DNA from 2 places in the Streptomyces sp. NPDC107538 genome. Region 1 is predicted to be linked to the other one. Evidence: predicted binding sites of a transcription regulator. Region 1 holds the regulator's gene; the other holds the start of a gene.

Evidence for each region. Region 1 encodes HspR, which represses chaperone genes until heat shock. Its sites were predicted from a motif close to TTGAGNNNNNNNNNCTCAA; they were not measured.
Region 2: a site for HspR is predicted at 1,450-1,468, ahead of dnaK (molecular chaperone DnaK). Genes of this name have one in related genera too.

The regions. Positions count from the first base shown of each region.
Region 1 is NZ_JBVKAY010000003.1:580,037-583,440, reverse strand. It holds gene ACZ7MG_RS13140 (fibronectin type III domain-containing protein) at 1-1,256, shown strand, start outside; gene ACZ7MG_RS13135 (heat shock protein transcriptional repressor HspR) at 1,327-1,800, opposite strand; gene dnaJ (molecular chaperone DnaJ) at 1,806-2,987, opposite strand; gene grpE (nucleotide exchange factor GrpE) at 3,051-3,404, opposite strand, start outside.
Region 2 is NZ_JBVKAY010000006.1:513,431-516,834, reverse strand. It holds gene ACZ7MG_RS23870 (vWA domain-containing protein) at 1-879, shown strand, start outside; gene ACZ7MG_RS23865 (OsmC family protein) at 992-1,417, shown strand; gene dnaK (molecular chaperone DnaK) at 1,543-3,404, shown strand, end outside.

The sequences.
Region 1 (3,404 bases):
ACTACGTCAACTGGACCGGCTCCGCCAAGGTCAAGTTCACCTACGCGCCCCGGACCCCGGCCACGGTCGACAAGGTCAAGCCGCTCGCCCCGACCGGGCCCAGAGCGGCCTACGACGCCACGACCGGCAAGGCCGCGCTCACCTGGACGTCCAACAAGGAGATGGACCTCGCCGGCTACCGGATCTACCGGCGGCTCGCGGACGGCGCCTACGGCACCAAGCCCCTGGCGACCACCACCTCCACCAAGTACACCGATACCCTCCCGATGACGGGCGACGCGTACGCCTACCAGATCCGCGCCTACGACAAGGCCGGGAACGAGTCGGCGGGTTCCGCCGATCAGGCCGTACCCACGGTCGACCGGACGGCCCCCGCCGCGCCCACCGGGCTGAGCACCGGCTCGCGGCAGAACGGGCTGAGCGTCGGCTGGGCCGGGGTCGCCGACGCGGTGTCGTACCGCGTGTACCGGGCGACGAGCGCGGACGGGACGTACACGCTGCTCGGCGACACGGACCAGGTGTCGTACCTGGACACCACGGCCGAGGAACGCACCGCCCACCACTACCGGGTGACGGCCCTGGACGCGGCGGGCAACGAGTCCGCGCGGTCCGCCGCCGTCAGCGGCACCCGCAAGGACCTCACCCCGCCGCCCACCGTCACCGGGCTGTCGGTCACCCCGACCGAGTACGGCTTCGAGCTGGACTGGGACGCCAACCCGGCGCCCGACCTGTTCCGGTACGTCGTCTACGCGGGCGAGCTGCTGCGCGACGAGGAGGACAGCGTCTGCTCCGCCCACCAGGAGGTGTGGCTGGGGACCGACGTCACCTCGTACACGTACACCACGCTCCCGGACGGCGTGGAGCGCTGCTTCCTCGTCGACGCCTACGACTCCTCCTGGAACTCCCCGTACGAGTGGAGCCGCGCGGGCGAGATCGTGAGCGCCACCGAGCTAGACATGACGCCGAGCGTGCCGACGTCCGAGGACTCGCCGCTCCAGCTGACGGCGGTCCCCGACGCGGAGGAGAAGACCGTCGACCTGTCCTGGTCCGCCGTGGACGACGCCACCGGCTACCAGGTCTACCGCTGGAACCCGGACACCGAGGCGTACGAGAAGCTGGCGGCCACCACGACGGCCACCCGCTACCTGGACACCGGCGCCGCCAAGGGCACCACCCACTTCTACCGGGTCACCGCGCTGTACGCCGACGGCACCGAGTCGGCGGCCGACGGCGACCACGCGATCCTGAGGCCCTGAACCCCCAAGTAGGGGTGAGGGCCCGGAGGTTCGTCGTGAACCTCCGGGCCCTCACCCCTACTCGAACCGGTCAGTCGGCGGACGGCTGGCGCCCCTTCGGCCGCCACACCACCAACGCGCTGCTCTGCTGCACTTCCTGATACGGCACCAGGTCGCGCCGGTAGGAGGCGTGGACCGCGGCCTCGCGCTGGCGCATGGCCGCGGCGGCGCCGTCGAGGGCGGCCTCCATCTCGGCCATGCGCGACTGGAGCGCGGCGACCTGGTTCTCCAGCTCGATGATGCGCTTGATGCCGGCCAGGTTGATGCCCTCGTCCTGCGACAACTGCTGCACCGTACGCAGCAGTTCGATGTCACGGGCCGAGTAGCGACGGCCGCGCCCGGCGGTGCGGTCCGGGGAGACCAGCCCCAGCCGGTCGTACTGACGCAGGGTCTGCGGGTGCAGACCGGAGAGCTGGGCGGCCACCGAGATGACGTACACCGGTGTCTCTTCCGTCAGCTCATAAGCCCGGTTACCGAATGAATTCTGCCTACGGCGGCCGTCCATCACCTTCATGCTCCCTTCGCGGCCTGGAACAGCTCCGCTCGCGGGTCCTCGCCCGCGGTCGCCTCGCGATACGCCTCCAGCGCGTCACGAGCCTTCCCCGACAGGTCCTGCGGGACACTCACCTCGACCGTGATCAGCAGGTCCCCACGGGTGCCGTCCTTGCGGAAGGCGCCCTTGCCCCGGGCCCGCATCGTACGGCCGTTGGGGGTGCCCGGAGGCAGTTTCAGGGTGACCGGCGGTCCGCCCAGGGTCGGGACCCGGACCTCACCGCCGAGGGCCGCCTCGGTGAACGTCACCGGGACGGTCACCGTGAGGTTGTCGTCCTTGCGGCCGAACACCGGGTGCGGGTCGACATGCACGACGACGTACAAGTCGCCCGCCGGGCCGCCCCGTTCACCGGGAGCGCCCTTGCCGCGCAGCCGGATCCGCTGGCCGTCGGAGACGCCCGCCGGGATCCGGACCTGCATGGTCCGGGACGACTTGGCGCGCCCCGAGCCGTGGCAGATGTCGCACGGGTGCTCGGCGATCAGGCCCCGGCCCTTGCAGTCCGGGCAGGGGTCGGTCAGGGAGAAACCGCCGCCGGAGCCCCGCGCGACCTGGCCGGTGCCGACGCACGTCGGGCACACCCGGGGGGTGCCGTTGGCGTCGCCGGTGCCCGAACAGGCCTTGCAGGGCGACTGCGAGGACATCCGCAGCGGGACGGTCGCGCCCTCGATGGCCTCGGTGAAGCTCAGCGTGACCTCGGACTCGATGTCCTGGCCGCGCCGGGGCTGCACCCGGGTGGTGCCGGAGCTGCCGCGATTGAACAGGCCGCCGAAGACATCGCCGATGCCCCCGCCGAAACCGCCCGCCCCCTGGCCGCCGCCCTGTGCGCCGCCGCCGAAGAGGTCGCCGAGGTCGAAGTTGAACGAGCCGCCGCCGGCGCCGGGTCCGGGGCGGAAGCCGCCGTTGCCGAAGAGGGCGCGGGCCTCGTCGTACTCCTTGCGCTTCTTGGGGTCACCGAGGATGTCGTTGGCCTCGGAGATCTCCTTGAAGCGCTCCTCGGCCTTGACGTTCCCCTTGTTGGCGTCCGGGTGGTACTCGCGGGCGAGCTTGCGGTACGCCTTCTTGATCTCGGCCTCGGTGGCGTCCTTCGGGACGCCGAGGACCTTGTAGTAGTCCTTCTCGATGAAGTCCTTGGTACTCATCCGCGACGTCCCTCCTTCCACTCACCTGGCTCACCCTGCGTGCCGTTGTCTCGGCCTGTGGCGTCAGCCCTCGTCCGGGCCACCGCTCTCCTTGTCGTCGGCACCGGAGGAACCGGAGGCACCCGCCGCCTGCTCCTCGGAGCCCTCCGCCTTGACCGCCTGCGCCCCCGGCTGGGGCTCGGCCACGGCCACCCGCGCGGGGCGGATGGTGCGCTCGCCGATGCGATACCCCGGCTGGAGAATCGCCACGCACGTCGTCTCGGTGACGTCGGGCGCGTAGCTGTGCATCAGGGCCTCGTGGATCGTCGGGTCGAAGGGCTCGCCCTCCTTGCCGAACTGCTGCAGGCCCATCTTCGCCGCGACGGTCTCCAGCGATTCCGCGACGGACTTGAAGCCGCCGACGAGTTCGCTGTGCTC
Region 2 (3,404 bases), on a different contig from region 1:
GCCGACTACGTCATCAACGGCTGGCTGCGGGAGATGCGCGTCGGCACCATGCCCGACGGGCTGCTGTACGACGCCGGGCTGGCCGGGCTGTCGGCCGAGGAGGTCTACGACCGGATCGCCGGCGATCTGCGCCGGATGCGCCGGCTCGCCACCCTCCGCGGCAAGGGCGCCGGTGACATCCTCGGCGGCCCGCTCGGCTCACCCCGTGACTACGTGGACCTCGACGAGTTCTACCGCAGGGGCCTCGCCCGGGGCTTCGAGCTGCACGAGCGGCAGGAACGCGGGCTGCTGCCCGCGGGCCTGGTCGAGGAGATCCGCGCCCTCAGCCATCCGCCGCTGCCCTGGGACGCGCAACTCGCCCGCTGGTTCGACGAGTTCGTGCCCCGCCCGCAGCCCGTACGGACCTACGCGCGCCCCTCGCGCCGGCAGTCGGCGACCCCCGACATCCCGCGCGCGGGACGGTACTTCCCGCCCGAGGAGATCGCCCGCTGCACCTTCGGTGTCGTCCTCGACACCTCCGCCTCCATGGACCGCACGCTGCTCGGCAAGGCGCTGGGCGCGATCGCCTCGTACGCCGAGGCCCGTGACGTACCGGCCGCCCGTGTCGTCTTCTGCGACGCCGCCCCGCACGACGCGGGCTTCGTCCCGGTCACCGAGATCGCCGGGCGGGTCCGGGTCCGCGGGCGCGGCGGTACGGAACTGCAGCCGGGCGTCGATCTGCTGCTCCGGGCCGAGGACTTCCCGCGGGGCGCGCCGGTGCTCGTCATCACCGACGGGTGGTGCGATGTGCTGCGGGTGCGCCGTGAGCACGCCTATCTGATTCCACAGGGCGCTCGTCTGCCGTTCACCGCGCGGGGGCCGGTGTTCAGAGTGAGATGAGCGTCGCACGCGCCGGAGTGTGATCGGATGGGGCACGGAACCCGGCAACGGGACCCCGGCAAGGGGGTTCTGGCAGCCGGACCGGCATCGTGACCCACAGAAAGGACTCATCGTGGCCACCACGCGCACCGCACACACCGTCTGGGAAGGCGAGCTGCTCAAGGGCACCGGCACCGTCACCTTCGACTCCTCCGGCATCGGTTCGCAGCCGGTGTCGTGGCCGTCGCGCGCGGAGCAGGCGAACGGCAAGACCAGCCCCGAGGAGCTGATCGCGGCCGCCCACTCCAGCTGCTTCTCCATGGCGCTCTCGCACGGCCTCACCGGCGCGGGCACCCCGCCCACCCGTCTGGAGACCAAGGCCGACGTGACCTTCCAGCCCGGCGAGGGCATCACCGGTATCCACCTCACCGTCCGCGGCGAGGTCCCCGGTCTGGACGCGGCCGGCTTCCAGGAGGCGGCCGAGGGCGCAAAGAAGAACTGCCCGGTCAGCCAGGCCCTGACCGGCACGACGATCACGCTGACCGCCGAACTCGCCTGACGGTCTGCTTCGCGCGCCCCGTCGCCGCCCCGTTGACAAGTGCCCACTCAAGTTTTGTGCTGGTGGTGGGGACACTTGGCGGAACCTCGCGGATCCTTGCGGATCTCCGCTGGAAGGGGACGGCGATGGGGCGTGCGGTCGGGGTCGATCTCGGTACGACGAACTCGGTGGTGGCTGTGCTGGAGGGCGGCGAGCCGACGGTCGTCGTCAACGCGGAGGGGCAGCGGACCACACCCTCGGTGGTGGCGTTCGCCAAGAACGGCGAGGTGCTGGTCGGCGAGGTCGCCAAGCGGCAGGCCGTGACGAACGTGGAGCGCACCGCGCGCTCTGTCAAACGCCATATGGGCGACGGGGGTTGGCGGTTCCCCGAGCAGGGTGCGATGCAGGGTTCGGCGCAGGGCACCGTGGACGGCACCCGCTACCGGGCCCAGGAACTCTCCGCGCGCGTCCTGCAGAAGCTGAAGCGGGACGCCGAGTCGTATCTCGGGGAGGACGTCACCGACGCCGTCATCACCGTGCCCGCGTACTTCGACGACGCGCAGCGGCAGGCGACCAAGGAGGCCGGCGAGATCGCGGGCCTGAACGTCCTGCGGATCATCAACGAGCCGACGGCCGCGGCCCTCGCGTACGGGCTGGACCGGGGCGAGGAGCAGACCGTCCTCGTCTTCGACCTCGGCGGCGGCACCTTCGACGTCTCCCTGCTGGAGATCGGTGACGGGGTCATCGAGGTGAAGGCCACCAACGGGGACACGCGGCTCGGGGGCGACGACTGGGACCAGCGGGTCGTGGAGTACCTGGTCAAGAGCTTCCGGGGGAAGTACGGCGTCGACCTCGGCACCGACAAGATGGCGCTGCAACGGCTGCGTGAGGGCGCGGAGAAGGCCAAGATCGAGCTGTCCAGTTCCTCCGAGACCTCCATCAACCTCCCCTACATCACGGCCTCCTCCGAGGGTCCGCTCCATCTGGAGGAGAAACTGACGCGGGCTCAGTTCCAGGAGCTGACCGCCGACCTGCTCGACCGCTGCCGGGCGCCGTTCCAGCAGGCCGTGAAGGACGCGAAGGTGAAGGTGGCCGCGATCGACCGGGTCGTCCTCGTCGGCGGGTCGACGCGGATGCCCGCCGTCACCGATCTCGTGCGGGAACTCACCGGCAAGGACCCGCACAAGGGGGTGAACCCCGACGAGGTGGTGGCCGTGGGCGCCGCGCTCCAGGCGGGCGTCATCCGCGGCGACGTCAAGGACGTCCTCCTGCTGGACGTCACCCCGCTGTCCCTGGGCATCGAGACCAAGGGCGGCATCATGACCAAGCTCATCGAGCGCAACACCACGATTCCCACCCGCCGTTCGGAGATCTTCACGACGGCAGCCGACAACCAGCCCTCGGTCGGCATCCAGGTCTACCAGGGGGAGCGGGAGATCGCCGCGTACAACAAGAAGCTCGGCGTCTTCGACCTCACGGGTCTGCCGCCGGCCCCGCGCGGGGTGCCGCAGATCGAGGTGGCCTTCGACATCGACGCCAACGGCATCATGCACGTCTCGGCGAAGGACCTCGCCACCGGCCGCGAACAGAAGATGACCGTGACGGGCGGCTCCGCGCTCCCCAAGGACGACATCGACCGGATGATGCGGGAGGCCGAGCAGTACGCCGACGACGACCGCCGGCGCCGGGAGGCCGCCGAGACCCGCAACCACGCCGAGCAACTCGTGTACCAGACGGAGAAGTTCCTCCGCGAGAACGAGGAACGGGTCCCGGCCGACAGCCGCGCCGAGGTCGAGACCGCGGTGGCCGAGGTCAAACGCCTCCTGGACCACCCCGAGGACACGGCCCCCCTCCGCACCGCCACCGACCACCTCTCCACCACCAGCCAACGCATGGGCCAGGCCATGTACGCCGCCGCGGCCACGCCCACCGCCCCACCACCACCGGGCCCGTCCGAGGACGACACAGTGGTGGACGCGGAGATCGTGGACGAGGAGAAGGGGCCGAA